4 regions of the Enterobacter sp. RHBSTW-00175 genome follow, and region 1 is predicted to be linked to each of the others. Evidence: predicted binding sites of a transcription regulator. Region 1 holds the regulator's gene; each other region holds the start of a gene.

The links. The regulator PhoB, encoded in region 1, activates phosphate uptake and scavenging genes when phosphate is short. The targets are predictions, from matches to a motif close to CTGTCATAAAACTGNCNNAT.
Region 2: a site for PhoB is predicted at 4,885-4,904, ahead of pitA (inorganic phosphate transporter PitA). Genes of this name have one in related genera too.
Region 3: a site for PhoB is predicted at 1,002-1,021, ahead of uvrB (excinuclease ABC subunit UvrB). Genes of this name have one in related genera too.
Region 4: a site for PhoB is predicted at 6,245-6,264, ahead of opgB (phosphatidylglycerol--membrane-oligosaccharide glycerophosphotransferase). Genes of this name have one in related genera too.

Annotation. Positions count from the first base shown of each region.
Region 1 covers NZ_CP055930.1:3,218,416-3,226,520, forward strand. The annotation lists gene sbcC (exonuclease subunit SbcC) at 1-1,355, opposite strand, end outside; gene sbcD (exonuclease subunit SbcD) at 1,352-2,557, opposite strand; gene phoB (phosphate response regulator transcription factor PhoB) at 2,745-3,434, shown strand; gene phoR (phosphate regulon sensor histidine kinase PhoR) at 3,456-4,751, shown strand; gene brnQ (branched-chain amino acid transporter carrier protein BrnQ) at 5,161-6,480, shown strand; gene proY (proline-specific permease ProY) at 6,562-7,935, shown strand; gene HV107_RS15270 (YrhB domain-containing protein) at 8,000-8,105, opposite strand, start outside.
Region 2 covers NZ_CP055930.1:1,830,304-1,838,408, reverse strand. The annotation lists gene rsmJ (16S rRNA (guanine(1516)-N(2))-methyltransferase RsmJ) at 1-333, shown strand, start outside; gene HV107_RS08745 (hypothetical protein) at 472-717, shown strand; gene HV107_RS08740 (IS481 family transposase) at 846-2,000, shown strand; gene uspA (universal stress protein UspA) at 2,142-2,579, opposite strand; gene uspB (universal stress protein UspB) at 2,863-3,198, shown strand; gene pitA (inorganic phosphate transporter PitA) at 3,253-4,752, opposite strand; gene HV107_RS08720 (NAD(P)/FAD-dependent oxidoreductase) at 4,981-6,180, shown strand; gene HV107_RS08715 (TnsA endonuclease N-terminal domain-containing protein) at 6,323-7,165, shown strand; gene HV107_RS08710 (Tn7 transposition protein B) at 7,152-8,105, shown strand, end outside.
Region 3 covers NZ_CP055930.1:3,635,880-3,643,984, forward strand. The annotation lists gene HV107_RS17300 (ABC transporter ATP-binding protein) at 1-501, opposite strand, end outside; gene uvrB (excinuclease ABC subunit UvrB) at 1,253-3,268, shown strand; gene yvcK (uridine diphosphate-N-acetylglucosamine-binding protein YvcK) at 3,879-4,787, opposite strand; molybdenum cofactor riboswitch at 5,014-5,148, shown strand; gene moaA (GTP 3',8-cyclase MoaA) at 5,136-6,125, shown strand; gene moaB (molybdenum cofactor biosynthesis protein B) at 6,150-6,662, shown strand; gene moaC (cyclic pyranopterin monophosphate synthase MoaC) at 6,666-7,151, shown strand; gene moaD (molybdopterin synthase sulfur carrier subunit) at 7,144-7,389, shown strand; gene moaE (molybdopterin synthase catalytic subunit MoaE) at 7,391-7,843, shown strand; gene HV107_RS17340 (Bax inhibitor-1/YccA family protein) at 7,908-8,105, shown strand, end outside.
Region 4 covers NZ_CP055930.1:2,841,868-2,849,972, forward strand. The annotation lists gene HV107_RS13485 (zinc-binding alcohol dehydrogenase family protein) at 1-799, shown strand, start outside; gene HV107_RS13490 (hypothetical protein) at 863-1,336, opposite strand; gene HV107_RS13495 (helix-turn-helix domain-containing protein) at 1,339-2,079, opposite strand; gene HV107_RS13500 (spore coat protein U domain-containing protein) at 2,332-2,610, opposite strand; gene HV107_RS13505 (LuxR C-terminal-related transcriptional regulator) at 2,623-3,174, opposite strand; gene HV107_RS13510 (hypothetical protein) at 3,175-3,555, opposite strand; gene opgB (phosphatidylglycerol--membrane-oligosaccharide glycerophosphotransferase) at 3,739-6,030, opposite strand; gene HV107_RS13520 (DUF2501 domain-containing protein) at 6,300-6,782, opposite strand; gene dnaC (DNA replication protein DnaC) at 6,869-7,606, opposite strand; gene dnaT (primosomal protein DnaT) at 7,603-8,105, opposite strand, start outside.

The DNA of each region.
Region 1 (8,105 bases):
GCTTTTTGCACGCTTTCGCCATATTGTGCCAGGTGTTTTTGTAGTGGCTGATAGCGCGCGTGGAGTGTTGTCAGGCGCTGGCGTGCGGTGCGCGACTGGGCTTGCTGCTCCATCGCCACCGCAACCTCTTCGGTCGTCATCGTCAGGCTGCTTACCGGCAAACCGGCCAGCTTTTGACGCAGTTCCGCGAGGCGAGCAGTGAGTGCAACAAGCTGATGTTTATCACGACTCAACTGGGTGAAATGGGCACGCCATCCGGCAATTTCCTGGCCCCACTGGCGAAAACGCTCGTTCCCGGCAAGCCACTGGGCGAGCGTTGTCAGGTCAGTTTGCAGTTGTTCGCGAGTGCGTAACGCGCCGTTGCGCACTCGCGCCCGCTGTGCGTTTCTTGCCTGTAAGCGAGTATTTACTTCAACAATTTGCTGCTGTGTCTGCGCAAGGCGAGTGGTCTGCTCGCGCTGGCTCTCCCAGAGCGGACGCAGTGCAGCAGCAGGCTGTGCCAGCTGAAGTTTTGCCAGCTCAGGCCCGGCATCAGCCAGTGCCTGTTGTGCTTGCTGCTGCAAGGCCGTGGCACGCTGCTGTTCGCGCAGCAACTCGTCATAGCGTGTAAGCCACTGAAAGGTTTGCTGCTGACTCTGCTGTTGCGCCAGCAGGGTTTTCTCTTCGTCAGTAAGTACCTGCAAACTTTGCTGCAGCTGTTGTTGCTGCTCTTCACTTAGGAGCACCACGCCAGCGGCCTGGGCCTCACACATCTCCAGGGCGCTACGGGCTGCCTTGTGTTGTTCAAAAACCCGTGCTGAAATCTGGCCGTAGATCTCAGTGCCGGTCAGCTCTTCCAGCAGTTCGGCGCGATCGCCGGGTTTCGCATTGAGGAAGGCGGCAAATTGCCCCTGAGAGAGCAGCATCGAGCGGGTAAAACGATCGTAATCCAGCCCGGTCAGCGCCGAGGTTTGTTCAAGCTTGTCCGTCACTTTATCGGCAAGGATTTTACCGTCTTCACAGCGCGCCAGCTCCACGCGTGGAGCCTGTAAGTTGCCGTCTGGCTGGTTACGCGCCCGGTTCTGGCTCCAGAAAGCGCGGTAAGCCGTGCCTTTTACTTCAAACTCTACTTCCGCCAGACATTCGGCGGTATCACGCGTCATCAGGTCGTTTTGTGCCTGAGAGACTTTTTGCAGGCGCGGCGTTTCGTGGTACAGCGCAAGGCAAATGGCATCCAGCAGCGTGGTTTTACCTGCCCCGGTGGCACCGGTAATGGCAAATAAACCGTTGCTGGCGAAAGGTTCAGCGGTAAAGTCGATTTTCCACTCACCCTTGAGTGAGTTGAGGTTTTTCAGACGCAGACTCAGGATTTTCATGCGTTCTCTTCCTCGTCATTCAGTGAGTGCAGTGTATGGGCGAACAGCTCGTTCAGCCTGGCGCGTTTTGCATCGTCCATTTCTTCCTGGGCCAACCGGCGTTCAAAAACCTCTTCGACCTTCAGCTCGCTCAGCGTTTCGCGCTGAGCGCTCAACAGGATTTTCTCGCGCTGTTCGCGGCTACGGCGCACCAGCAACACCTCGACGGGCAAATCTTCCGTTAAGGCCTGAATTTTACGCTGCATATCATGCAGATATTCATCGGTGGTGATTTCGATATCCAGCCAGACCGGCGGTTCTTGCGCCGCGCCACGCCACTGCTCAAGCTGAGTGGTGATGGCTGCCAGGTCGCCTTTGAGCACCGCGAGCGGTTGGGTGACCGGGACGTCCAGCGTATCGACGGCGCTGAGCTTGCCAGCGGTAAACGTCACCAGATGCACGGATTTGGCTTTGCCCGTCTCGTCAAAACTCAGGGAAATCGGGGAGCCGCAATAGCGAATATGTTCGCTACCGCCAATCATCTGCGCGCGGTGAATATGCCCCAGCGCGATGTAATCCGCAGGCGGGAAGTTTTGCGCCGGGAAAGCATCAAGCGTGCCGATATAAATGTCACGTACTGCGTCACTTTTGCTCGCCCCAACGGTAGTCAAATGTCCGGTGGCAATCACGGGGATCTCCTGTTCACCGCGAAGGGCGCAGGCTGCTTCATACTGCTGGTGGTAGTAGTCGGTTATGCTCTGCAACAGGTGCTGCTGCTTTTCACCGCCGGAAAGCCCGGCCTGACTCTGAACGATATCTCTCGGACGTAAAAAAGGCACCGGACACAGTACCGCACCCGGCGTCCCGTCGCGTTTTTTCAGGATCTGCGGGGCGTGCCCGGCGCTGGCGACGACCGTCGTGTTGAGGAACGCGAGAATATCGCGGGATTCATTCAGCGTTGCCACGGAGTCGTGGTTACCCGCAACAATCACCAGATGACAGCCGGTTTGCTGTAAGTTAACGACAAAACGGTTATACAGTTCGCGCGCATAGCTTGGCGGTTGCCCGGTATCAAAAATATCACCGGCAACGATGATGGCATCAACCTGGTGCGACTGAGCAGTTTCCAGCAGCCAGTTCAGGAAGGCTTCATGTTCTGCGGCGCGGCTTTTGCTGTAAAAATTTTGACCCAGATGCCAGTCCGAGGTGTGAAGTATGCGCATAACGGTTCCGTGGCAAAAAAATGAGGATAGGATTATAAACCTTCAGAGAACGGAAAATAACCGCTGTAATAAAACAACAGTTTGCCATTTATAGTGGTAATGTTTTTCATAAATCTGTCATAAATCTGACGCATAATGACGCCGCATTACAAACTTGTAACTTAAATAAGATAAGACAGGGCAAAGTATGGCGAGACGTATTCTGGTCGTAGAAGATGAAGCTCCGATCCGTGAAATGGTGTGCTTCGTGCTCGAACAAAATGGCTTTCAGCCGGTAGAAGCTGAAGATTATGACAGCGCGGTGAATCAACTTAACGAACCCTGGCCTGATTTGATTTTGCTTGACTGGATGCTGCCTGGCGGCTCGGGATTGCAGTTCATCAAACACATTAAACGTGAAGCGATGACCCGCGATATTCCGGTTGTCATGCTCACGGCGCGCGGTGAAGAAGAAGATCGTGTGCGCGGTCTGGAAACAGGCGCTGACGATTACATCACTAAACCATTCTCTCCTAAAGAACTGGTCGCCCGTATTAAAGCGGTGATGCGCCGTATTTCGCCGATGGCGGTGGAAGAGGTGATTGAGATGCAGGGCTTAAGTCTTGATCCAACGTCACACCGGGTGATGACCGGCGAAAACCCACTCGATATGGGGCCAACCGAATTCAAGTTGTTGCATTTCTTTATGACTCACCCTGAGCGTGTCTATAGCCGTGAGCAGTTGCTGAATAACGTCTGGGGGACTAACGTCTATGTCGAAGACCGGACGGTTGATGTCCATATTCGCCGCTTGCGTAAAGCGCTGGAGCTGAGCGGCCACGATCGTATGGTGCAGACGGTCCGCGGCACGGGTTATCGTTTCTCGACCCGTTTCTGAACAATGACAGGAGTGTGACGCGTGCTGGAACGTCTGTCATGGAAAAGGCTCGTTTTTGAACTCATTCTTTGTTGTATCCCGGCCCTCATTCTGGGGGCATTCGTTGGACATTTGCCGTGGTTTTTACTGGCTTCGGTCACCGGGCTGCTAATCTGGCATTTCTGGAACTTACTGCGCCTTTCCTGGTGGCTGTGGGTTGACCGCAGTATGACGCCTCCGCCGGGAAGCGGGAGCTGGGAGCCGCTGCTCTACGGCCTGCATCAGATGCAGATGCGTAATAAAAAGCGCCGTCGTGAGCTGGGTAGCCTGATCAAACGTTTTCGCAGTGGCGCGGAGTCGCTGCCGGATGCGGTCATTCTGACCACCGAAGAAGGGACTATCTTCTGGTGTAATGGCCTGGCGCAACAGCTGCTTGGGCTGCGCTGGCCGGATGATAATGGCCAGAATATCCTTAACCTTCTGCGTTACCCTGAATTTACGCAGTATCTGAAAAAACGTGACTTCACCCGCCCGCATAATCTGAAACTGAACAATGGTCGTCACCTTGAGATCCGCGTGATGCCCTACAGCGACCAGCAGTGGTTAATGGTGGCGCGCGACGTAACGCAGATGCACCAGCTGGAAGGGGCGCGACGTAATTTCTTTGCCAACGTCAGCCACGAATTGCGCACGCCGTTAACGGTGCTGCAGGGCTATCTGGAGATGATGCAGGAGCAAACGCTGGAAGGGGCGCCACGCGAAAAAGCGCTGCATACCATGCGTGAGCAAACGCACCGGATGGAAGGGCTGGTGAAACAGCTTCTGACGTTATCGAAAATAGAGGCCGCCCCGACGCTTGCGTTGAATGACACTATCGACGTGCCGATGATGCTGCGCGTTGTAGAGCGCGAAGCGCAGACCTTGAGCCATAAAAAACATCAACTGACCTTTGAGGTTGATAATGGCCTGAAAGTACTGGGCAGCGAGGATGAGCTGCGTAGCGCCATTTCTAACCTGGTCTATAACGCGGTAAATCACACGCCGGAAGGGACGCATATTGTGGTGCGCTGGCAACATACCCCGACAGGTGCGGAGTTTAGCGTTGAGGACAACGGGCCAGGTATTTCGCCGGAACACCTGCCTCGCCTGACCGAACGCTTCTATCGTGTTGATAAAGCGCGCTCGCGCCAGACCGGAGGAAGCGGTCTGGGGTTGGCGATTGTGAAACATGCGGTCAATCATCATGAAAGTCGTCTCGATATTCAGAGCACGCTGGGGAAAGGAACTCGTTTCAGTTTCGTTATCCCGGAACGATTAATTGCCAAAAAAATCGCCTGACAACAGGCGTGTCATTTTTCCTTTCCACGGGCCAGCCATTGCTGGCCCGTTTGCTTTGCGGCCAAGTAAAACCTGAGTGAATTTTATACGCCAGATGCTTTTTTGTTCGCATGATTAGCCATGGGTTTTTCTTATAAATAGCGTATTGTGCTGGCCTGATTTTTCATACTGGCATATTGTTCTGGTTTCACGATCCCATCTTGCCTTTAAACGTTATAAGCGTTTAAATTGCCCCCCAGATACTGTCAGACCGACTGTATTTGCGTGGTAAATCGAAAAACTATTCTTCTCCACGCCAGGACGGGAGAATTTCCCGCTGAAATTGAGCAAGTTTTCCGCTGTATTGTCCCGTCAGGGATGGCGAAAATCTCAACGTTTTCAACACCACATCCACAGGCAGTAAGGTTTTATGACCCATCACTTAAAATCGCGTGACATCATCGCGCTGGGCTTTATGACATTTGCGCTGTTCGTTGGCGCAGGCAACATCATTTTCCCTCCAATGGTCGGCTTACAGGCGGGTGAACACGTCTGGACTGCTGCGTTTGGTTTCCTGATTACTGCCGTGGGTCTACCGGTACTGACCATCGTTGCGCTGGCGAAAGTCGGCGGCGGCGTTGATAGCCTCAGCACACCGATCGGTAAAGTGGCTGGCGTTCTGCTGGCGACGGTCTGCTATCTGGCTGTTGGCCCACTGTTTGCGACCCCGCGTACGGCAACGGTCTCTTTTGAAGTGGGGATTGCTCCGCTGACCGGCGACGGTGCGATGCCGCTGTTTATCTACAGCCTGGTGTACTTCGCGATTGTCATTCTGGTTTCTCTCTATCCGGGCAAGCTGCTGGATACCGTGGGGAACTTCCTGGCGCCAATGAAAATTGTGGCGCTGATCGTGCTGGCCGTTGCGGCTATCATCTGGCCGGCTGGCCCTATCAGCGATGCGATGGATGCCTATAAAAATGCGGCGTTCTCCAACGGCTTTGTGAACGGTTATCTGACCATGGATACGCTGGGCGCGATGGTGTTTGGTATCGTTATTGTGAACGCGGCGCGTTCCCGTGGCGTGACCGAAGCGCGTCTGCTGACCCGCTATACCATCTGGGCTGGCCTGATGGCCGGTGTGGGCCTGACGCTGCTGTATCTGGCGCTGTTCCGCCTGGGTTCAGATAGCGCTATGCTGGTTGAACAGAACGCGAACGGTGCGGCTATCCTTCATGCTTACGTGCAGCACACCTTCGGTGGTGCGGGCAGCATGTTGCTTGCGGTGCTGATTTTCCTGGCGTGTCTGGTGACGGCCGTTGGCCTGACCTGTGCGTGTGCTGAGTTCTTTGCTCAGTATCTGCCGCTCTCTTACCGCTCGCTGGTGTTTATTCTGGGCATTTTCTCAATGGCGGTATCGAATCTGGGGCTGAGCCACCTGATTCAGGTTTCCATTCCGGTGCTGACGGCCATTTATCCGCCGTGCATTGTGCTGGTGGTGTTGAGCTTTACTCGCCCGTGGTGGAATAATTCATCCCGAATTATTGCGCCGGCCATGTTTATCAGCCTTCTTTTTGGTATCCTTGACGGAATCAAAGCATCAGCATTCAGTGAAATGCTGCCAGCCTGGACACAGCGTCTGCCGCTGTCCGAACAAGGTCTGGCATGGCTGATGCCTACCGTTGTAGCGCTGGTTCTGGCCGTTATCTGGGACCGTGCAGCAGGGCGTCAGGTTACATCTAACGCGCATTAATCAACGGTAACAAACTGTTTAACCACGGGGCTTAAGGCCCCGTGGTTTTTTGTTTTTTTCGTGTTGAATGGCAAGATTTAAATGGAAAGCACTAACAAACTCAAACGTGGACTGAGCACCCGCCACATCCGCTTTATGGCACTGGGTTCAGCTATCGGTACGGGTCTTTTTTATGGCTCGGCAGATGCCATCAAAATGGCCGGTCCAAGCGTTCTGTTGGCCTACATCATTGGTGGTGTGGCGGCGTATATCATCATGCGCGCGCTGGGCGAAATGTCCGTGCATAACCCTTCTGCAAGTTCCTTTTCTCGTTACGCGCAAGATAACTTAGGCCCGCTGGCAGGCTACATCACCGGCTGGACATACTGTTTTGAGATCCTGATAGTGGCGATTGCCGATGTCACTGCCTTCGGCATTTACATGGGGGTCTGGTTCCCGGCTGTACCGCACTGGATTTGGGTACTAAGCGTGGTGTTGATCATCTGCGCCATTAACCTGATGAGCGTGAAGGTGTTTGGTGAGCTGGAGTTCTGGTTCTCCTTCTTTAAAGTTGCCACCATTATCATCATGATTGCGGCCGGTTTTGGCATCATCATCTGGGGTATTGGTAACGGCGTTCAGCCAACCGGTATTCATAACCTGTGGAGCAACGGCGGCTTCTTTAGCAACGGCTGGCTCGGCATGGTGATGTCTTTGCAAATGGTGATGTTTGCGTACGGCGGTATTGAGATTATCGGCATCACCGCAGGTGAAGCGAAAGACCCGGAGAAATCCATCCCGCGTGCCATCAATTCCGTGCCGATGCGTATTCTGGTGTTCTACGTGGGTACGCTGTTTGTCATTATGTCTATCTACCCGTGGAACCAGGTGGGCACCGATGGTAGTCCGTTTGTCCTGACCTTCCAGCACCTGGGGATCACGTTTGCGGCCAGTATTCTGAACTTCGTGGTGCTGACGGCTTCGCTTTCTGCCATTAACAGCGATGTGTTTGGCGTGGGGCGTATGCTGCACGGGATGGCAGAGCAGGGCAGTGCGCCAAAAGTCTTTGCGAAAACCTCTCGTCGCGGTATTCCGTGGGTGACGGTGATGGTTATGACCATTGCGCTGCTGTTTGCGGTATACCTCAACTACATCATGCCTGAGAACATTTTCCTGGTGATTGCATCGCTGGCGACCTTTGCGACCGTGTGGGTGTGGATTATGATCCTGCTGTCACAGATTGCGTTCCGTCGCCGTCTGCTGCCGGAAGAGGTGGAAGCACTAAAATTCAAAGTGCCGGGTGGTGTGGTTACTACCGTAGTTGGGCTGGTTTTCCTGGTCTTTATTATCGGACTGATTGGCTATCACCCGGATACCCGTATTTCCTTGTATGTGGGCTTTGCGTGGATTGTTCTGCTGCTGGCAGGCTGGATGTTTAAATGCCGCCGCGACCGCCAGTTGGCGCAAGCGCAGTAATCCCCTTTTTCACCCTCTCCCGTCTAGTGTATAAAAGGCAGCGGGGGAGGGTATTAGTCGACAACTATTTTGACGATTTTTTTTCATTCTCATAATCTTGTAAGTACCTTTCAAGTGGCTTGGCTGTGCCTAAAGTAAAGATTTCACCGTTGTCTTTATCAATGATGAAC
Region 2 (8,105 bases), 1.4 Mb from region 1:
CCGTGGTTGCAGGAGCGTTTGCAGCTTATTCACGCCTCCAGCCTGACGGCGCTGACGGATATCACCCCGCGCCCGCAGGTGGTCTACCTCGACCCGATGTTCCCGCATAAGCAGAAAAGCGCGCTGGTGAAAAAAGAGATGCGTGTGTTTCAGTCGCTGGTGGGGCCAGATTTGGATGCCGATGGTCTGCTGGAGCCTGCCCGCCTGCTCGCGACAAAGCGTGTGGTGGTGAAGCGCCCGGACTATGCGCCACCGCTGGCGGATGTTGCCACGACCAACGCGGTGACCACCAAAGGGCACCGGTTTGATATTTATTCGGGGACAGCGGAATAAAAAAACCGGGTGGCGGCTTCGCCTTACCCGGCCTACATTCTATTCCCTCTCCCGGTGGGCTGAGGGATCCCCAGTAATTTTTGTCTTTAATTCAGCGATGATATTACGCCATTGAATTAAGGGACTTACAGCGGTGTCATGGTCCGGCTGAAAATCGCCGAAGCGTTTACGGAAGGCCGGGGCGACGCGCATGGATGCGCGGCGAGGGCGGCTTTACAGGGACGTTTCATCCGCCCGTCCCCGATTAGCCTGGAGCAAACGCTGAGGGCATCGCGAAGCGACGATTTTCTTGCCGGGAGCCCGGGTCGCCAGGGTAGCGGCGGTGAGCTACCCTGGCACGTTCACCGGTATTGTGGTGACAGAGTAGCAAGGAACGTAAAGTGAACGGAATGACCACCTGAGCCGTATGTTCCCCCTCACCCCAGCCCTCTCCCCTGTACGGTCCGGGGACATAGTGAACACTTGTTCGGGGACATGGTAGACACTTACAACTAAGGCATAAGAACCCGTTTATGGAGTCGCTTATGTCCTGGGATGCGAGAGATACCATGTCATTACGTACCGAGTTTGTTTTGTTCGCCTCGCAGGACGGGGCGAACATCCGTTCCCTCTGCCGTCGCTTCGGCATTTCACCTGCCACTGGCTATAAGTGGCTTCGCCGCTGGGCGGAGGAAGGGGCCTCTGGCCTTCAGGACCGCCCGCGCATACCGCACCATTCCCCGAACCGCTCATCTGACGACATCACTGCCCTGCTGCGTATGGCGCATGACCGCCATGAACGCTGGGGCGCACGCAAGATAAAGCGCTGGCTGGAAGACCAGGGGCACACCATGCCCGCCTTCAGCACCGTCCATAACCTCATGGCCCGTCACGGTCTGCTGCCGGGCACTTCACCGGGCATTCCCGCCACGGGACGGTTCGAACATGACGCGCCGAACCGCCTCTGGCAGATGGATTTTAAGGGCCACTTTCCCTTTGGAGGCGGCCGCTGCCATCCGCTCACCCTGCTGGACGACCACTCCCGATTTTCCCTGTGCCTGGCGCACTGTACCGATGAACGGCGCGAGACCGTGCAGCAGCAGCTGGTCAGCGTGTTTGAGCGCTACGGCCTGCCGGACCGGATGACGATGGACAACGGTTCTCCGTGGGGAGACACCACCGGCACCTGGACGGCGCTGGAGCTGTGGCTGATGCGTCTGGGTATCCGGGTGGGGCACTCCCGGCCGTATCATCCGCAGACGCAGGGTAAGCTGGAGCGTTTTCACCGGAGCCTGAAGGCAGAAGTGCTGCAGGGGAAGTGGTTCGCGAGCGGGGGCGAACTGCAGCGCGCCTTCGACCACTGGCGGACAGTCTATAACCTTGAACGCCCGCATGAGGCGCTGGATATGGCGGTACCGGGGTCGCGGTATAAGCCGTCAGAGCGGCAGTACAGCGGCAACACCACGCCCCCGGAATACGACGAGGGCGTGATGGTCAGGAAAGTGGATATCAGCGGAAAGCTGAGCGTGAAAGGGGTAAGTCTGAGCGCAGGCAAGGCGTTCAGGGGAGAACGGGTCGGGCTGAAGGAGATGCAGGAAGACGGCAGCTACGAGGTGTGGTGGTACAGCACGAAAGTGGGGGTGATCGACCTGAAGAAAAAGTCGATCACCATGGGTAAAGGATGTTAAAAAGTGTTCACCATGTCCCCGAACACCTGTCTACCATGTCCCCGGACCGTACACCCCAAAAAGGAGAGGGAGCCGTCCGTGCTCGTATTTTTGTGGGGATTCCTCAACCCGGTGGGAGAGGGTGAGGGGAATTTAATCCACTTACTCTTCTTCTTCGTCACGCAGTGGAACAATCAGCATATCCACGTGAACGGTGTTGATCAGCTGACGCGCTGAAGACATCAGCTTGCTCCAAAAGTCCTGGTGATGACCGCAAACCACCAGATCCATATCGTATTTCTTGATTGCATCAACCAGTACCTGACCCAGATCGCCGCTACCGCTTAAGGTTTCGGTAATAGGGTAGCCCGCGTTGGTAGACAGCTCACTCAGTGCATGGTGAGTCTCTTCAGAGATACGCTTTTGCATATCGCCCAGATTCACATCGATCAGACCGGTATAGAGATCGGAGTAATTCACATCAACGTGAATCAAAGAAACTTTCGCGTTATAGGGACGCGCCATGGATACCGCTTTATCAACCAGCACTTTGCTCTCCGGGGAGAGGTCTACCGCGATGAGAATGTGTTTGTAAGCCATAGTGTTACTCCTTCCTTAAGTTATCGATGACTAAAAGAGAAAGCCGTCGTCTGTTGCTTTCATTACGGCTCAGTTCAACAAATTTTTCAAGCCTTCGCGTTGATAACGATTAACCTTGTGGCAAAAAAATTAACGGATCTCCTACACTATTTAATGAGCCGTTCGGATATTAAAACGCGAACCGGATCGACTTTTGAGTCATTCTTTCACTGAACTGTCTGTCAGGGCATTGGGTGCGGTAGCTCAGGGGCTTTGCTTCGAGGGCGGACGCCGGGGAGGATGTATGATTAGCACCGTCGCATTGTTTTGGGCGTTATGCGTAGTTTGCATAGTGAATATGGCGCGCTACTTCTCATCGTTACGTGCGCTATTAGTGGTACTTCGTGGTTGCGATCCGTTGCTTTATCAGTATGTGGACGGTGGAGGGTTCTTCACCTCGCATGGACAGCCCAGCAAGCAGATGCGTCTGGTGGGGTATATCTATTACCAGCGCTACCGCGATCATCACGATGAAGAGTTTATCCGTCGCTGTGAGCGCCTGCGTCGTCAGTTTATTTTAACCAGCGCCCTGTGCGGCCTGGTTGTGGTCAGTATGATTGCGTTGATGATTTGGCACTGAGCATAAAAAAAGCGGGCCAGTTTCCTGGCCCGCTTTTTTGTTGCGCTTAACGAATTAAATCAGCTTCAGCGCAATCCAGTACAAACCACCAGACAGCAGGATGGATGCCGGGAGTGTGAACACCCAGGCCATCAGAATGTTGGTAACCGTTTTGCGTTGCAGACCACCACCGTCAACAATCATGGTACCCGCCACAGAGGAGGAGAGTACGTGGGTGGTGGACACTGGCATCCCGGTGTAGCTCGCCAGACCGATAGAAACCGCCGCTGTCATCTGCGCGGACATACCCTGCGCATACGTCATGCCTTTCTTACCAATCTTCTCGCCGATTGTTGTTGCCACACGGCGCCAGCCAATCATCGTACCGATACCCAGTGCCAGCGCAACCGCCATGATTATCCAGATTGGCGCGTACTCAATGGTATTGAGCATATCGCCTTTCAGTTTCTTCAGCAGTCGCTGGTCGTCAGCGCTTATGCCAGGCTGTTTCGCCACTTTATCCGTCACATCAGAGATGCAAAGCATAATGCGACGCAGCTGACCGCGCTGCTCAACGGTAAGTTTGTCGTAGCTTTCGATGTCGCCCAACATACCTTTCGCACGTTCCAGAGCATTAATCGCATTCGCCGGGTGGCAGTGGAACTCGCCAGGTGCGGTGGTTGCGCCTGCTTCCGGTGAAGGGATCAACTGGTCAACACCGGTCGCTTGCTTCAGCAGCTCAGGGTGCTGCTGGAAGTAAATTTCGACGTTGTTCACGGCATCACGAGTACGTGTGATTTCGTAACCGGAGGCATTCATGTTGACCACAAAGCCTGCCGGAGCAACACCAATCAGGACCAGCATCACCAGACCAATGCCTTTCTGACCATCGTTCGCGCCGTGTGAGAAGGCCACGCCGATAGCGGAAAGGATCAGGGCAATACGCGTCCAGAATGGCGGTTTTTTCTTGCCGTCTTTCTTCTCACGCTCTGCCGGTGTCAGGTGAATACGGGAGCGTTTTTTAGTATTGCTCCAGTAACGACGCAGGATGAAAATCAATCCACCTGCTACCACCAGACCCACGATAGGGGAGACGATAAGTGAGGCAAAAATCCCAATCACTTTCGGGATGTTCAACGCATCGACAACCGATGTACCGGTCATCAGGGCATTCGTTAACCCAATACCAATAATCGCGCCGATGAGGGTGTGAGAACTGGATGCAGGCAGGCCGAAATACCAGGTACCGAGGTTCCAGATAATTGCAGCAAGCAGCATTGAGAACACCATAGCAAGGCCATGGCCAGAACTAACGTTAAGCAGCAGATCCGTTGGCAACATATGCACAATGGCATACGCAACGCTCAGTCCGCCCAGAAGGACACCAAAAAAGTTAAATACCGCCGCCATAACAACCGCAAGTTGCGACTGCATTGCGCGAGTGTAGATAACCGTTGCTACTGCGTTTGCAGTGTCGTGGAAGCCGTTGATTGCTTCGTAAAACAGAACAAAAACTAGTGCAAGCAATAATAAAAGCCCGGTATGTAAATCCAGGCCAGCAAACAAATGTAGCATAGGACGTTACGCCATTTTGAGGACATGAACGCGGCGCATTATCCAGGACAAATGCGCAACGGGCAAAGTGAAATATAGCTTTTTTTTGATATTCCTTCGGCTTTGGTGGACTTAGGTAAAGAAATATATTTTATATTTCAAATATATGACTGATATCTGGCTTATTTGCGCTGGTGCGACCACAGCGGAAACTTTACAATCCGCGCAGTTAACGAAGAGGGTTTTGACGTGGAAAGGTTTGATGCCGTTGTGATTGGGGCCGGTGCGGCGGGTATGTTTTGTGCGGCAATGGCCGGGCAAGCGGGCCGTCGGGTACTGCTGCTGGATAATGGTAAAAAACCCGGACGCAAGATCCTGATGTCTGGCGGGGGCCGCTGCAACTTTACCAATTTGTATGTCGAACCCGCGGCATATTTGAGTCAAAACCGTCATTTTTGCAAATCTGCGCTGGCGCGCTATACCCAATGGGATTTTATCGATCTGGTGGGTAAACACGGTATCGCCTGGCATGAAAAAACGCTGGGTCAGCTGTTCTGCGACGACTCCGCCCAGCAGATTGTCGATATGCTGGTGGCCGAGTGCGAAAAAGGCGATGTGGTCATGCGCCTGCGTACGGAAGTGCTGGAGGTATCGCGCGATGAGCAAGGCTATACGCTGCAACTGAACGGTGAAACCGTCAGCGCGGATAATCTGGTGATTGCCAGCGGCGGGCTGTCGATGCCGGGGCTGGGTGCGTCACCCTTTGGCTACAAGATTGCCGAACAGTTTGGCCTGAAGGTACTGCCTACACGCGCCGGGCTGGTGCCGTTTACGCTGCATAAGCCATTACTTGAACAACTTCAGACGCTCTCCGGTGTGTCTGTTCCCTCTGTCATCACTGCCGAAGATGGCACGGTATTTCGCGAAAATCTGCTTTTCACCCATCGCGGGCTTTCCGGCCCGGCGGTGTTACAGATCTCCAGCTACTGGCAACCGGGCGAGTTTGTGACGGTCAATCTGGTGCCTGATTGCGACCTGGAAAGCTTCCTGGACGAGCAGCGCAGTGCACATCCTAATCAAAGCCTGAAAAACACGCTGGCGATGCAGTTGCCGAAGCGCCTGGTTGAGTGCTTGCAGGTGTTAGGGCAGGTGCCGGATGTGTCTCTTAAGCAGCTCAACAGCCGCGATCAGCAGGCATTGGTCGATACCCTGATAAACTGGCGCGTGCAACCCAACGGCACCGAAGGCTACCGTACGGCAGAGGTGACGCTTGGCGGCGTCGATACTGATGGGCTTTCTTCGCGCACCATGGAAGCGCGTGACGTGCCGGGCCTCTATTTTATTGGTGAAGTGATGGACGTTACCGGCTGGCTTGGTGGGTATAACTTCCAGTGGGCCTGGGCGAGCGCATGGGCATGCGCGCAGGCTCTGGCTGTCCGAAGACAATAAAGTTGTACACAAAGCACTAAAGTTGTAACCATTCTCAAAAAACGACGCTAATGTTGTATACTTACTGAATGTGTGGTTATAGGGTTGGAGACTATAAAATGCACATATAGGTACGTATCAATGTCGTTTTTTGGGTACGATCATGGGTAGGGGTAGGCGTCTCAAATCCTATTTGGATTATGAAAATGCGCTAGGTGACGGCATAGGAGTGGGCTATGGCCAAAGTTATCAGCCCTGGCTTAGAGCTCAGGACGTTAAATCCCGTGGAAACCGTTCGATAGTCTTTGGCCTTAAGACGTTTCGAAACCATCATCTCCTTTCTTCTGTCGAAAGTAACTTTTTCTATCTGGCTGAGTTTAATGACTCGGTGATTGATATCCGGGAACAATTCCCACTCTTTCCTCTCCGGCTTACCCAACAAATAGCAAATCATCTACATTTTCAACATCCTATGGTGAGGGGAGTAAGAGGAGTACCTGTCGAAGTTCTGAATGTTATGACAACCGATTTTTTACTGACCTTGAGAACTCCTGAAGGCGGACTTCGATACAAAGCTGTAGCAGTAAAACAAAACGAGAGCATACCTGAACGCGAAGCCCAAAAACTTGAAATAGAGAGGATGTTTTGGCAGTTGATTGATGTTGAGTTTCAAATTTATGTTGGCTCGGAACTCAATAACGTCGTCGGTAAAAATATTTGTTGGGTTACTTCTGTATTAAGAGATGGTTCTGTATTTTATGATAAATATCCTCTTGATAAAATCCTATGGAAGCTTAAACCAGATGTTTATCCCATAGTGGGACTACGTGCAATGATTTCATCAATCATTGGGGTAGATGCACAAGAAGCGATGATGTTATTGCAGGCAATGATTGGATTAAAAATGATAAAAATTGATTTATCATATCCAATACTCGAAACCGGTCTGATAAAGATAATATCCAATGGCCACTATATAGGACTGAACGCAAATGGATATTATTAGAAATTCAGTCTGGCTCTCTCAAGGCACTGATTTGCTTGCAGAGGGGCTTTATCGTGTTTTGGATTTTGACAAAAAGGTTGATTTGTTAATTTTGTTTAAAATAAAATCAGAAAGAACGGGTAAGCCAATTCCTTTCTCATTTTCATTGTTTAAATATTATATTGAATCAAATAGCATAACTTGTAAAGATTATATATACCCTTCATATATGTTAGTAGATGAGAAAGAAATAACAGATGAAGACAGGGGAAGGCGAGATGAAAATTACAATATCATTAAAGATCTTGTAGATGACAGAATGTTTCTGTTCGACTATGCATTACATAAAAAGTCTCACCTTTTAATGGACTACTCCAGAAATAAAAAAATATCACAATATACTATCAGAACGCTTCTGGCGTTGTACTGGCGACATGGGCAGGATGTTTATGCATTACTACCCGCATTCTCGAACTGTGGTGCCGCTGGGAAAAGTAGAATCAAACATGAAATTAAACTTGGGAATTCCAAGAAAAACAGAGCATTACCTAATGAACGTTCACGTGTTTTCATTCTTAATGAAAGAGATATAAATAATATTAGAAAATCTCTCATTATGTATCATTATAAAGTTAACGGAGATACGATAAAGAAAACATTAGAGAGACATATTGATTTGTATTTTAGGGATGAAATTAAAACAGCGAACTTAGAAAATAGAGCTCCATATGTTCCTTCTTTAAAACAATTTTCATACTGGAATAAAAAACTCTTCACTAAAGATTTCTCGATAAAGAAGAAGAACACGAAAAAAGAAATAGACCTCAAAATGCGGGCGCTTTTAGGTAGTGCGGCTAATACAACTGTTTTACCGGGTGATGTTTTCGAAATAGACTCAACTGTCGCTGATGTACATCTTATTTCGAGTTTAAACAGACGAAAAGTCATTGGGCGCCCAACT
Region 3 (8,105 bases), 420 kb from region 1:
GCCGTGCATCGGTTCATCCAGAATCAACACCCGCGGGCGATTCACCAGGGCGTTGGCTATCGCCAGCTGATACTGAATATCGGGCGGTAACCCGTTGGCGCGTGTCTGGCGCAGCGTATAGAGCTGCGGGAAAAGCGCGTAAACCTCGCTTTTGGCTGAGGCATCAGGCTTTCCCGTGGCCCGCATCGCGATATGCAGATTCTCTTCAATGGTCAACTGCGAGAAAATCCGTCTGTCCTGCGAGACGTAGCCAATGCCAGGTCGGTTTCGCTGTTCAGGTGGCTGGCTGAGCAGATCGCGCGGTGGTGCCCCCGCTTCATGCCAGATGATTGTTCCGCTATCAACGGGTAAATTTCCCGCGATGCAGTTCATCAGCGTGGTTTTCCCCATACCCGGCAGGCCAATGACCCCCGTACACAGGCCTGGCGGTAAATCTAAATCAACATTCCATAGCGTATGTTGGCTTCCGTAAAACTGATTAACTGCACGCAGACTCAACATGTTTCTCTCCTTAAAAATCGATGTGGGTATGGCTCGTACGGATTGTGCAAAACTCCTGCCAGAACCGTTAAGTTGATTAAAAAAGAGACTTTTTTAGGAATGAGCCTGGGGCAAGGTAGGGATGCGGCACGGAATTGCACAGTGGCAGTGCTGGCGGTGTTGAGTTGTGGTGCAGCGATAAAATCACTGAATTGTGATTAAGATCTCACCAAACCGTTATGTCTGACGCAACTGATTATCATCAAAAAACAGCTATAAAATTTTTTTGTCACCCCACCGGTGGGAAAAACCGGGAATTAGCTGAGTGGCGGTCTATACGGGCTGGAAGCAGTTATCCACTATTCCTGTGGATAACCATGTGTATTAGAGTTAGAAAACACGCGATAAGCGAGAGAACACGCGGCTTACACCTGAATTGGTGCGAAACGCGGCTTTAGAAAATATCGGTTAAAAATCAAATTGTTATATAAAAGCAATTAGCGTAATGAAACTGTCACTGGTTGCCACAAAACTTTCATTACACGGCTTGACAAATGTTAAAAAAGAAAAAGTTCTGGGGATAACCCGGGTTCGCTGGTGTTTTATTTTGTCGCAGTCTAAATTTTGACCGGGATTACGCTAATCAATCGAACGCTACTCTAAATATCCTGACACGCCACTGGTTTTTCATCCAGTATTTTTTACTGGCAATCCTGGCAGCTGCGAGTAAAATTACTCACCTGCCGCTAATTACGTCATCAGGTCATCGCCCATGAGTAAACCGTTCAAATTGAATTCTGTTTTCAGCCCTTCAGGCGACCAGCCTGAGGCGATCCGTCGCCTGGAAGAGGGGCTGGAAGACGGTCTGGCACATCAGACGCTTCTGGGCGTTACCGGCTCGGGTAAGACCTTTACCGTTGCCAACGTCATTGCGGATCTCCAGCGCCCCACTATGGTGCTTGCCCCGAATAAAACCCTGGCGGCTCAGCTTTATGGTGAGATGAAAGAGTTCTTCCCGGAGAACGCGGTGGAGTACTTCGTTTCTTACTACGATTACTACCAGCCAGAAGCGTATGTCCCAAGCTCCGATACCTTTATCGAAAAAGATGCGTCGGTGAACGAACACATCGAACAAATGCGTCTGTCGGCAACCAAAGCACTGCTGGAACGCCGCGATGTGATTGTGGTGGCTTCGGTGTCCGCTATCTACGGTCTGGGCGACCCGGACCTGTACCTGAAGATGATGTTGCACCTTACCCAGGGGATGATCATCGATCAGCGTGCGATTTTGCGCCGCCTGGCAGAGCTGCAATACACCCGCAACGACCAGGCCTTCCAGCGTGGTACGTTCCGCGTGCGCGGCGAAGTTATCGATATCTTCCCGGCAGAGTCAGACGATATTGCACTGCGTGTTGAACTGTTCGACGAAGAGGTTGAGCGGCTGTCGTTGTTTGACCCGCTGACCGGGCATGTGGAATCGGTCATTCAGCGTTTCACGGTTTACCCTAAAACGCACTACGTGACCCCGCGTGAACGTATTGTGCAGGCGATGGAAGATATTAAAGACGAGCTGGCAGACCGCCGTAAGGTGCTACTGGCGAATAACAAGCTGCTCGAGGAGCAGCGTTTAAGCCAGCGTACCCAGTTTGATCTGGAGATGATGAACGAGCTGGGTTACTGCTCCGGTATCGAAAACTACTCGCGCTTCCTCTCTGGCCGCGGGCCGGGCGAGCCACCGCCAACCCTGTTTGACTACCTTCCGGCGGACGGCCTGCTGGTGGTGGATGAATCCCACGTGACGATTCCGCAGATTGGCGGCATGTATCGCGGCGACAGGGCACGTAAAGAGACGCTGGTAGAGTACGGTTTCCGCCTGCCATCAGCGCTGGATAACCGCCCGATGAAGTTTGAAGAGTTTGAAGCACTTGCTCCGCAAACTATCTACGTGTCGGCAACGCCGGGCAGCTATGAACTGGAGAAATCGGGCGACGAGGTGGTGGACCAGGTGGTGCGTCCTACCGGTCTGCTGGATCCGATTATCGAAGTACGCCCTGTTGCTACGCAGGTTGACGATCTTCTGTCTGAGATTCGTATCCGCGCTGCCATCAATGAACGCGTGCTGGTGACGACCCTGACCAAGCGCATGGCGGAAGACCTGACTGAATATCTTGAAGAACACGGTGAGCGCGTGCGGTATCTGCACTCGGATATCGATACCGTGGAGCGTATGGAAATTATCCGTGACCTGCGTCTGGGCGAGTTCGACGTACTGGTGGGGATCAACCTGCTGCGAGAAGGTCTGGATATGCCTGAAGTGTCGCTGGTCGCGATTCTGGACGCCGACAAAGAGGGCTTCCTGCGTTCTGAGCGTTCCCTGATCCAGACCATTGGCCGTGCCGCGCGTAACGTGAACGGTAAGGCGATCCTCTACGGCGATAAGATAACCCCATCGATGGCGAAAGCGATTGGTGAAACGGAACGTCGACGCGAGAAACAGCAGCGTTATAACGAAGAAAATGGTATTACGCCGCAAGGGCTGAACAAGAAGGTGGTGGATATTCTGGCGCTGGGTCAGAACATCGCCAAAACAAAAGCAAAAGGGCGGGGCAAGGCGCGTTCAGTGGTGGAAGAAGATACTGTCGTGCTGACACCAAAAGCGCTCCAGCAGAAAATTCATGAGCTGGAAGCGCAGATGATGCAACACGCGCAGAATCTGGAGTTTGAAGAGGCTGCGCAAATCCGTGACCAGCTGCATCAGTTGCGGGATTTGTTTATTGCAGCATCGTAACAAAAGCAAAATGGCAGCCAAAAGCTGTACTGCTTGTCAGTTAAGCACGGTGCATGATTCCGTTCACCTTAATATCAGCAGAAAATAATTCGTTCAGAACCTGTGAACGGGATAAGGGGGCCACCGCGGCCCCCTTATCAATTCCCGCGGCCCGCAATGAAATCGGTGCTTCGCACTGCGCTCACCTCCCGACCGTCTGCCTGCGGTCGGCTCGACTCGACATCCTGTCTCATTTCGCCTCTGGCCGCCATCCATGGCGTCCAGCCCTTGTCATCCGGCCTCCGGTTCGCCGATTTCTGCGGGACTCAACAACCGTGCCATTTTCAGGCCGCAGAGAAGGTTGAGGGTACCGCGAAGCGGTGATTTTCTTTGCCGGGAGCCGGGATTGCTAAGGGGGCTGCCGCCGCCCCCTTAGCACGTTCACTGCAGCGGATTATGCAGGTAGCAGGAAAGTCTGAGTGAACGGAACGATGCCACTAAAATAACAGAGTGGCTTAATATCGCTTAACTGACTGGCATTACAGCCAAAAGCTGCCATTTTTAGTGTTTTCTCCCTCTCCCTGTGGGAGAGGGGCGGGGTGAGGGCACCAGACCGCACTGAAGCAAAACCTTAACCCAACGCCTGAATCGCTTTCTCCAGTGCTTCACGCAGCAGATGACGATCGTGGCGATACTGAATATCGCTGGCTTCCAGTGGCTCCTGCACCACCACGCGTGCGCCGATCCCCGACACATCAGCTTTCGGCCCAACCACAACCGCGTCGATGATTTTTTTCCCGACGTACTGCTCCATGATACCGAGCTTGTCCGCAAGCGTCAGGCTTGCTGCCGCCGGGCTCAGTTCACGCCCTAAATTACCGATATAGACCACCGGAGCTGGTGTTCTGCGCAGGGCCTGAGCCAGCTCTTTTACCAGCAGAATGGGCATCAGGCTGGTGTAAAAACTTCCCGGCCCAATCAGGATCAAATCCGCTTCGCCGATAGCATCGACGGCTTCACGCGTAGCGGGAACGCCCGGATATGTCATGAGCTCTTTCGGCGGCAGGGTCAGCTGGTCAATATTCACTTCGCCGTAAACTTCATGGCCTTCCACATCAATTGCCATCAAGTCGACCGGTTGTTCAGACATCGGAATCAGGAACGCATCAACTTTAAGCAGATTACGTATTAAATTGATGGCTTCAAGAGGGCGAACGCTCAGGTGATCCAGCGCCTTTAACATCAGGTTTCCGAGGTTATGGCCAGAAAGTTCGCCATTACCGGCAAAACGGTACTCAAACATCGCTGACGCCACGCTCGGTTCGGTAATTAACTGATTTAAGCAGTTACGCATATCGCCCCACGCGATACCGCCTTCCGAACGACGAATGCGCCCTGTAGAACCGCCGTTATCGGTTGTAGTGACTATCCCTGTAAGCCTGGATCCAAGAGAGGAAAGTGAAGACATCACTCGCCCCAGACCGTGGCCTCCGCCAAGAGCGACTACCCGATCAAGATCCGCAAAAGTGCGATTGCGCATACCTATTCCTTATCACGTTCGAACAGCGTAACAGTAACCTAACTACCCCTAAAAGACGATGCTTCACCCGGTGCAAAATGACGTATATCAATGCGAAAGTACCGTTTTTGCGTATTCTGTTACGAAAATGCACGATCATGTCGCTATATATAAAATTATATAGCGAAAACCGATAATGGCGAAGAGGTGATTTCCGCGCTACTATCGCCTAAACCACGTTTTCGAATTTGAAAACATACACTCTAGCCTTTGTGCCTGTGTCGAAAGATATGGCGCTCTGGCCGTGGCGGATTTGCCACCAGGGTACAGAAAGAAATGACTGTGCCTCCCGTATCTGGAAAGGTGTACATGGCTTCACAACTTACTGATGCTTTCGCGCGTAAGTTCTTTTACTTACGTCTGTCGATTACCGATGTGTGCAATTTCCGTTGCACCTACTGTCTGCCTGACGGTTACAAACCTGGCAGTACCACCAATAATGGCTTTCTCTCCGTGGATGAAGTGCGCCGCGTCACGCGTGCGTTCTCTGAACTCGGCACCGAAAAAGTGCGGCTGACCGGGGGAGAACCTTCTCTGCGTCGCGACTTTCCCGATATTATCGCTGCTGTGCGCGAAAACGACCGTATCCGTCAAATTGCGGTTACCACCAATGGGTATCGCATGGCGCGGGACGTGGCGAACTGGCGTGACGCTGGCCTGACGGCGATCAACGTCAGTGTCGATAGCCTTGATGCCCGCCAGTTCCATGCAATTACCGGCCAGGATAAGTTTCGGCAGGTGATGGACGGCATTGATGCGGCGTTTGCTGCCGGTTTCGAGAAGGTGAAAGTCAATACGGTGCTAATGTGCGATGTAAACCACCATCAACTGGACACCTTCCTGGCGTGGATCAAATCACGCCGCATTCAATTGCGTTTTATTGAGCTGATGGAAACCGGCGAGGGCAGCGAGCTGTTCCGTCGTCATCACATCTCCGGCATGGTGCTGCGCGACGAACTGCTGAAACGCGGCTGGATCCACCAGATCCGCCAGCGCAGCGACGGCCCGGCGCAGGTCTTTTGCCACCCTGATTACGAAGGGGAAATCGGGCTTATCATGCCTTATGAGAAAGAGTTCTGTGCCAGCTGTAATCGCCTGCGCGTCTCGTCTGTGGGCAAGCTGCACTTATGCCTGTTCGGGGATGGTGGCGTAGACCTTCGCGATCTGCTGGAAGACGACTCTCAACAGGACGCGCTTGAAGCGCGTATTTCCGAAGCGCTGACGCATAAAAAACAGACCCATTTCCTGCATCAGGGCAACACCGGAATTACTCAGAACCTGTCATACATTGGCGGGTAATCAGTCTTAAGAAGGAACCAGAAGATGAGTCAGGTAAGCGCAGAATTTATCCCGACACGTATTGCTATTCTTACCGTTTCTGAACGCCGTGGTGAAGAGGATGATACCTCCGGCCACTGGTTGCGCGATGCGGCACACGAAGCCGGGCACCATATTGTTGCTAAAGCGATTGTTAAAGAGAACCGCTACGCCATCCGTGCCCAGGTTTCCCAGTGGATCGCCGGTGATGAAGTGCAGGTGGTGCTGATTACAGGCGGTACTGGTTTTACCGCAGGAGATCAGGCTCCCGAAGCGTTGATTCCCCTGTTTGATCGCGAAGTAGAAGGCTTTGGCGAAGTATTTCGGATGCTCTCATTTGAAGAGATTGGCACCTCAACCTTGCAGTCACGCGCGGTGGCGGGGGTAGCGAACAAAACGCTGATTTTTGCCATGCCGGGCTCCACCAAAGCGTGCCGTACCGCGTGGGAGAACATCATCGCGCCGCAGCTCGATGCCCGCACCCGTCCGTGTAATTTCCATCCCCATTTAAAGAAATAAGTTATGTCACAACTGACCCACATTAACGCCGCTGGCGAAGCGCATATGGTGGATGTGTCTGCCAAAGCCGAGACGGTGCGCGAAGCGCGTGCTGAAGCTTTCGTTACCATGTTGCCTGAAACCCTGGCGATGATTATCGATGGCAGCCACCACAAGGGTGATGTGTTTGCTACCGCACGCATTGCCGGTATCCAGGCCGCGAAACGGACCTGGGATTTGATCCCACTGTGCCACCCGTTGATGCTCAGTAAGGTTGAGGTAAACCTGCTGGCGCAGCCGGAACACAACCGCGTGCGAATTGAATCACTTTGCCGTTTAACCGGGAAAACCGGCGTTGAGATGGAAGCGCTGACGGCGGCCTCTGTCGCCGCGTTGACCATCTACGATATGTGTAAAGCCGTGCAAAAAGACATGGTGATTGGCCCGGTTCGTCTGCTGGCAAAAAGCGGCGGGAAATCTGGCGATTTTAAGGTGGACAGCCATGATTAAAGTGCTCTTTTTTGCTCAGGTCCGCGAGCTGGTCAACACCGATAGTCTGACCCTGGAAACCTCATTCGATAACGTTGCCGCACTGCGCGCACATCTGGCAGAACAAAGCGACCGCTGGGCGCTGGCGCTGGATGAAGGCAAATTGCTGGCGGCAGTTAATCAGACTCTGGTGGATTTTAACCATCCGCTGAAGGCCGGTGACGAAGTGGCGTTCTTCCCGCCGGTGACAGGAGGCTGAAATGGCTGAAACCCGAATTCTGGTAGGTCATGACCGCTTCAGTGTCGGTACAGAATACAGCTGGCTGGCGGAGCGCGATGAAGATGGCGCGGTTGTCACCTTCACTGGCAAAGTGCGTAACCACAATCTTGGCGACAGCGTGAAAGCGCTCACGCTGGAGCACTATCCGGGCATGACCGAAAAATCGCTGGCGGAGATCGTGGACGAGGCGCGTGGACGTTGGCCGCTCGGGCGCGTCACGGTTATCCACCGCATCGGCGAAATGTGGCCGGGTGAAGAGATCGTGTTTGTTGGCGTGACCAGTGCGCATCGCAGCAGCGCGTTCGCGGCGGGCGAATTTATTATGGACTACCTCAAAACCAAAGCGCCATTCTGGAAGCGTGAAGCGACGCCAGAAGGTGAGCGGTGGGTGGAATCGCGTGACAGCGATAAACAAGCTGCTGGTCGTTGGTAGTCTGTTTACGTGGATGTGTTAGTCTTAAAACGTGTGTCTACTTAATCTTAATCAGGAGTGAATCATGGACCGATTTCCGCGTTCCGATTCTATAGTGCAGCAGACCCGAACCGGGCTGCAAACGTATATGGCCCAGGTGTACGGCTGGATGACAGTCGGCCTGCTGCTGACCGCGTTTATTGCGTGGTACGCCGCAAATACACCTGATCTGATGATGTTTATCTTTTCCAGCAAAATCACCTTCTTTGGGTTGATCATCGCC
Region 4 (8,105 bases), 380 kb from region 1:
AAAAAAAGTGAAACCCGGGCAGCAGGTTGCGGTTATTCCCTACGTTGCCTGTCAGCAGTGTCCGGCCTGCCTTAGCGGACGGACCAACTGCTGTGAGAAGATTTCAGTGATTGGCGTCCACCAGGATGGTGGTTTCAGTGAGTATTTGTCTGTGCCGGTTGATAATTTATTGGTTGCGGAAGGCATTGATCCGCAGGCCGCAGCACTGATTGAACCCTATGCCATCAGTGCTCATGCGGTACGTCGGGCCGCTATTGCCGCAGGAGAGCAGGTTCTGGTGGTCGGTGCCGGGCCGATTGGCCTGGGCGCGGCGGCAATTGCCAAAGCCGATGGCGCGCAGGTGGTGGTGGCAGATACCAGCCCGGCAAGGCGGGAACATGTTATTGCCCGGCTGGGCGTGCCGGTTATTGACCCGTCCGCCGATGATTTTGATGCCGTGCTGCGCGCGCAGTTTGGCGGTTCGCTGGCGCAAAAAGTCATTGATGCCACGGGCAACGCTCGCGCGATGAATAATACCGTGAACCTGATCCGCCACGGTGGAAGCATTGTTTTTGTCGGCCTGTTTAAAGGCGACTTACAGTTTTCTGACCCTGAGTTCCATAAGAAAGAAACCACCATGATGGGCAGCCGTAACGCCACGCCGGAAGATTTTGCCAAAGTGGGGCGGCTGATGGCTGAAGGCAAACTGACCGCTGAGATGATGCTGACCCACCGTTATCCGTTTGCCACCCTTGCTGAACATTATGAGAACGATGTGATTAACAATCGCGAGCTTATAAAAGGGGTGATTACCTTCTAGTTGCCATGCAGCGCCCGGGGGTAGGTTGGGCGCTGTTTTTTTCTTTTTGCCGCTCTGCGCGGCTTAGTCTGCGCAGATCAGCAGTGGCGAGTAGAAGTTACTGATCACCATCGCATCTTCTGGCGTGCGCTCCAGCGTTATCAGCCGTTTCTTGCCCAGCGTTAAACCTGCAATGTACTTCTCAAAAATGCCCGCTGGCAGTTCATCGTGACCAAACTTTTCAATCTTCAGCATGGTGATTTCGTAGACCGAGTTTTGCATTTGCTGCCAGCTAAATGTTTCCTGGCGGGAAACCTGCCACTGATGCTGGTCATTGATGACGTCTCCGTTGAGGGTGAAATACCCGGTGCCGTCGGGATGAAAACGCAGGGTGACGCCGCCTTCAAAGCGGAATGGGCTGTTCACACGCAGGTCGGAAAAGGTCAGATTCCCCTGGCAGACCAGGGAAAACCGCGGGGTGTGGCGATACCAGAGTAGCGCCACAACGGCCAGGATCAGGTTGAAGGCGATAATCAGCGCCATTTTTTTGCGCGTCATGGTTACCCCTCGTAAGAATATAGCGTGCGGCAGGTGCTGGCTTTACCCTGCGTCAGGGAGCATTGAGAAAGTACTAACCGCCCTTCGTCACCATAGAAAAGCGTATTTTGAATGTGCAGGTAAAAGAGGGAGTTCTTCAGGCAGGGAAGGTTGCCTTCGCGCTGGATCCTCTGAGCAAGCGTGATTGCTTTGCTGTGAAACACATCTGCCAGCGGGGCAAAGGTGTAGACCGGGCATTCCCCGATGTGAGTCAGCAGGTGCATTTTCGCGTGATCCTGATTTTGCTTTATCACGAATGACCAGATGCACAGCGCCAGTACGCAGAGCGTCAGCGCGCTGCAAAACAGCAGTTCGTATCGCCAGCGAAGCGGTGTTTTAACTGGCAGGCTCTGCGTTTCGGCACGGTGTAGCGGGGTGACCGGAATTTCCGCACTCAGCATAAAACCCATTTTGGGCACGGTGACGATAAACCCGGTATCGGGGACAAAGCTTGCCAGTATTTTGCGCAGAATGCTGATGTACTGGTTGAGCGAATTATTCGAGCCCTGAAGACCGCGTTCGTCCCAGACATCGCGCAAAAAACCTTCGCGCTCAATGACATTACCGTGGCGGGCAACCAGCAGTTTCATGATGGCGTTCGCCGTGCCGGTGAGCATCTGAGGCTCTTCTTCTGGCGCACCGATAAGAGAAAACGATCCGTCTTCGTCGTTATAGACGAGGACATCAGCAAGCAGGTATTTCATAGATAATGGCAAAACAGGCAGAGGGAACGGAATACAAACGGTGAGTGTTGAACGCACAGTTCATCAGGTCAGGTTGTTATTTTAACTGACTTGTTACCGATAACATTGATCCACGCTGGTTTTTGTTCAGATTAATAAGTGAGCGTTACCACCACGTCATCACTGAACTCCCCTGTGCCGGTCAGAGGTTGCGCGGGGACCACCCCGTAGCGCAGGCACTGTCCTGCGTTGTTACAGACCTGGCGCTGGTTGCTACTGGCGTGGGCGCCAGTGCTCAGTCCAGGCGAAAAGGCTGTTCCCGCCGGGCAGCGTGCCGTTGGTGCAGGTGACGTTGAGTTGCGTGCTGGCCTGAATTTCAGCGGTTTCATCAGAACGATGACGCGAAAAATTCAGGTCGCTGGCGTTAATGGTGCAGGATTTCACGACTTCGAGCGTGACGTGCATGGTCGCCGTTGCGGTGGTATCCGCAGACATCACCCTGGCCGGAAGCAAAAGCGTGGCGCAGCAGAACAGTGCGGGGGCAAGTTTCATGGTCTTTATCCGTTAAAAATAGAGTGACTGCTGTTCCAGCAGGCAGATTTTGCGGTGAAACTCCGCCAGGGTGTGGCAGTGGAATTTCGTCATCGCATTACGCTTATGGGTGTAGATGGTTTTGGGTGATTTATTCAGCAGTTGCGCGATACGCACCAGGCTAATCCCTTTGCTGATCAGCGTGCAAACCCGCAGCTCAGAACGGGTCAGGGTGGCATTGGGCACGCTTGCGTTGGTGAAATTTTCAGTGCTTAAGCGCAGGATCAGTTGCGAAACGGACAGGTTGGTCGGCATCACTTTCACCCGATCAGAAGGCAAGTAGATTTGGATGTCATTGACGCGGGACGCTTCGGTAAAGACCAGGCTGTGTTTATGGGGCGAACTTTTCATGACCTGTTCGCGCATTCGCAGAATACTTTCCGGGCTTACGCCATTGCTCCAGAAAATATCTGGTCGGGGAGCCATCATTGTCGAAATGAGTGCTTTAAGGCCGAACCACAGGAAATAGTTGTCGCTCAGAATGATGATTTGATAATCGGCGCGTGTGGTGTGAGACAGGTTCATTTACTTATTCCACAGGTAACCCTGGCCGTAATCCGCCGCGCTGGCGCGGGCAAGCGCGAAGTCGGCAAAGGTTTCAATGCCTTCAATCAGCACTTTGCTGGCCAGTTTTTCCGGGCGCGGAGTTTCCAGAATCAGGCGGGTGTAGAACTCCTCTTCCAGCAGCAGTTCGGAGGTGGCGTTCAGATAATATTTCCTCCGCGCGTTGCAACTCATGGCGTGGCGAAGCTGCGCAAAAAAATGCTGTTTACGCTGTGCAAAGGACATCGTTCTGAAGTAGTGCTCAAGATTGACGTGCGGTTTTGCCGTGGACAACATTTCCCAGGCAATGACATGTTCAGTATGTAATGTCCGGATGGATTCGAATTTGTAGCCAGTTAACATGATAGGGTTGCGTGAGTTCTCGTCGTGAATTGATGAGTTACGCAGTGTAGGGAGAGGGGGACTTTCAGGATATTTATAAATAGATTTGCCTTATATAAAGAGCTTTAATCTAATTTATAAATATTTTATAGGATTTTGAATGGTCGTTTGTGCGCCCGACAGGATGCCGGGCGCGGAGTGTGATTAGCCTTCGTTGCTTACAATTTTAATTTCTACCATCCCGATTCCCAGCTTACGCGGCGAGTGGCCAAGGATATTGCCTTCGTTGGTGGACTGCGGGTCTGGCGGCGCAATCACCAGGGTATTGCTGCGCGACGGGTTGTCGAAATGCAGCGTGGTGGTGGTGACATCATTGCCGAGCGTCAGCGCCTGAACGGTATCACCTACCCGCACCGGGATCGGGTGATTGGCGTTAGGGCCAAATGCCTTCGCGGTGATCACCAGATCGAATTTTTCCGGTAGCGGATGGGCGTATTCGATTTTCACTTCATCACCCAACTGGGCATTGGACCAGCGGCCCCAGGACTCAGGGCGCGAGATCCCGCTGAACTGCTTCACCTCTTCCGGCGCACCGGCCACGTTAAAGATAAAGCTGTCGGCTTTGTAACGAATATCGTTATCGACGATTTTCAGCATATCGACGTTGCGCTGGTAGCGGGTTGTGTCGATGACCGTATCTTTAAAGGCGGTTTTACCTTTCCACTGGGCTTTATCGACGTGCTGAACGATCTGTTCCCCGCCAAGCTGCCCCTGGGAGACGCACCAGTCGGTTGAGAGCGACAGCGGCTGCGACCAGAGCTGACCCATTTTGTAGCATTGATCTACCCAGACGAAGTTATCGCGCGGGGCGAAATCGGCCAGCTGGTAACGCAGTGGCGCTGAGTATTCACTTTCCGGTAGCGGCTCTACACGGTTATCCGACACGCGAAGCAGCAACGGCAGGCGGAAATGGCTGCCCGAGAAGGCAATCATGCCTTTCTGCTGATCGATGGTGAAGTCTTTCATTTCTTTCGGGAAGTTCCACAGGCGAATGATATCAGGCTTCCACGCGAGGATTTTTTCCTTCATGTTGAGGAACACTTCCGACAGCGACTGTCCTGACAGGGTGCTACGACCCAGACCAATAAAGTTATCACCGCCCAGGATATCCAGCACGGTGGCGCCGTTATCCATCGAGTTACGCTTGGTGGCAATTACATCCTGCTGCGGCTGGTCGCCACGCAGAATGAAGAACAGATTGCTGCGGTCCTGTTTGTTGAGCTCATCCCATGCGCTGTTTTTCATCGCCAGATGGTCAGAAGAGACAACAATCACCGTGTTTTTAAAATAGGGTGAGGCTTTAATTTTTTCGACCAGCGCGGCGATATGTTCCTGGCTGCACGTCACGGCGCTAAAGGACTTATTGTTTTTACCGTTGATATTGTAGCTTTTGCGCTGACAGGTGCGGGACACAAATCCGTCAGGATGGTGTGTGTCCACCGTCAGGGCGAACAGCGAGAAGCGCTGGCCTGAGCGGGACAGTTCTTCGAATTTCTTCCAGGTTTCATCCAGTACAGTGTCGTCGTAGAAGCCCCAGTCGTTACGATAGGCAGGGTCGGCTACCGTGGTTTTTAACTCTTCTGCGCCGTAAAGATGATCAAAACCGTGTGATTTCAGGAACACGTCTTTCCCGGCAAAGCGCAGGTTAGCTCCCTGCACAAAATAGTTTTCGTAGCCGGAGTTTTTCAGGATATCGCCAAGACAGATATTCTGCGGGAAGAAGCTCGACATGGACGCAGACGCGTTGCCTTCAAACGGGGCAAATAGCGGAATACCACACTGGGAAGCGACCATACCGGCGATGGTGTAATCGGTGCCGGGTAACTGCATGGTGTGGCTGAAATCAAGGCCTTCGTCTTTCAGCGGGCCAAGATCGGGAGTCAGGTTCGGGAACGCGTCATTATCAAAGTAGGTACGCTCCAGGCTTTCACCGTAGATGTAGACCAGATTGAGCTTCGGGCTGGCGATTTTCTTCGACGGCTCTTTGTAGTACGCAGCAAAATCAGGATCACCATCGCGCGACTGGGATTTGACCAGCTCGGTGATTTGGTGGAAGGCCGGGCTGGCATCCACTGAGGCCAGTGCCAGAAATAGCGCCAGCAGGCTGTAGCCAAAATGGTGGGGAAGATGCCGACGACGACGCAGTACCCAGGCGAGCGCGCTGAAAATAGCAACCAGCGATACCACGATGCCCAGGCCTGGAAGTATGTACTTACCAACACCTGCGCCGGTCAGGCTGTTCGTCAGAGTATAAAGTACCGCGTCATTAATGCCGTCGCCTGTAAAGTAATCGCTCGCATACAAGGTAATGTTGAGAACAATAAAAATGCCAAGCACCACCAGCGTGGCGATAAACCACCAGGTGTTGCGACCGGCTTTCCAGGCGTAAACGCCCACAGAGGCAAGAAAAAGGGTTAGGGACATTAACTCTGACAACAGCATATCCTCATGACGCCAGACGCTTAGCTGGCTAACTGGTTATTTTTTGGTATTACAATGTAATTGCGATGTCGCTTAGCTGCAATTTTAGTGTCACTAAAATGTGCTGTTGTTAGGATTTGGTTTAGAAAACCATTTTTTTGAAGGCGGTCGCATCCTGACTGGCGGACGCTGAGACTGTGGCAGGTGGTGAAAACGCTCATTTGACGCCGCGTTATAAGACTAACGTATTAAACGCGGCGTGTTGTGGCAGAAAATGGGGTCGATCAGGAGATGAAATTCATCCCCTGCTTCAGCACCAGATCGCAGGCTTTGGTTTTCACTTCTTTCGCCAGCGAAGAGTTGCCGAGGGTGCTCAGGTTAAGCTGTTGGCCGTTTTGCGCATTCAGCAGGCCCTGAATACCGTCCATGTAGTTGGTATCTTGTTTCTGTTCTTGCGTATCCAGACCCAGTTTGCCAAGCACCTGGTTTTTAATGTTCTGGGTGTCGGTCATGGAAGCCAGCTTTTGCTTCGCACAATATTCCAGAATACCTGCCGCGTTGTTCATGGTGCCCGCGCTCAGGCTCTGAGTGCTGCTACCTAACAGGCTGGTGAGGGAAGAGGCGGACAGGCCACCCTGAGAGCTGCTGCTCTCTTTGGTCAGCTCGTTCGCGGCGCTGGAGAGTGAATCTTGCCATGATGCGGCCTGAGCAACGCCGGATACCATCAGCGCGCCTAATACTGTGCTGAGAAGAACGTGTTTTTTCATAATTGCTTACTCGAACAAAGCCCGTTTTGGGCCGAAAGTGGAGCCAGTATATACCTCTTGTCGCGCCGGTATTTCCTGGAAATTTCCTAATACTCTTTGCCGGTAACGCGGCTGCGATAACTATCCCAGTCAAAGATGACATACAGGCTGTTACCGAGCTTCATACGATCCATGACGCGTTCACCCAGCAGACGGGTCATTTCGTCGATATTGTGGTTAGTCAGCATTCCGGTTGGGCGTTTTGACGAGGAACGGCGGTCGACAATCTGGTTAATGATCACCTTTTCATAGCGGGATTCGGTCTGAACGCCAATCTCATCAATGACCAGTAAATCGACGTTACTCAGGTCGTTAAGCAGCTGTTCTTCGCTGGTTTCGCGATTGCTGAAAGTGTCTTTCATGGCGGACATGATATCGGCCACGGTGATAATCAGCACCGATTTACCGCGCAGCAGTAGCTCGTTACAGATGGCAGCGGCAAGATGATTTTTCCCGGTGCCGGGCTTACCGCTAAAAATAAAGCTGGCAATGTTACCGTCGAATTCGTCTACATACTGGCGTGCGGCGGCCAGAGCGTTCATCTGCCCCTGCGACTCCACTTTGTAGTTATCAAACGAGCAGTTCTGGTGCAGCGGACGGATGCCAGAGCGGTTGAACGTGCGCTGCATTTTCATGGCCCGGTTTTCGCGGGCGAGGGCGGCGGCGCGGATCTCTCCTTGCTCTTTCTGCCATGCCAGCAGTTCTTCACCGGTCGTAAACGCGGGTTTGACGTTGGCAGGCATCATTTTTTGCAGACGTTTCATCAGGTCGCCGACGTTTTTCATTTAGCACCTCGGAATCCATTGGGGATCTGTTTGTCAGGTTCTGAAAAGGCGTTGATATCGCGCTTTGACTGACCGCCGTTACTGGCGCGGCTCATCTGAATGCTGCGCGCAAGTTTTTGCTGCCACTGAACATGGTGGAACACTTTGCCTTCTGCCTGCCAGTAGGCGGTGAATGCCGCCAGCTCTTCGGGGGTGACTGTTTGCGCGAGAGCAATCCCCCATAACGCGGCCTGACGCTGGAAATCGGCGTCAGGTTGCCATCCGCCGTACATGGCAAATTTCCCCATCGGCACGGCGACCGGGGCGCTTCCTGGCTCTTCAAAGAACTGAGTATCCAGCGTCACATCGCTCACCGGGCGCGACAGGCGCGCTTCGAGATCCAACAGCTGTGCCAGACGTTCAGGCGTGATCGCATAAAACGCCGGTGCGTTATCAGCGAATACCGCGAGCGTGCCGTTTTCGGCGTTGGTCAGTACACCACGGGGATCGTGCATAAATG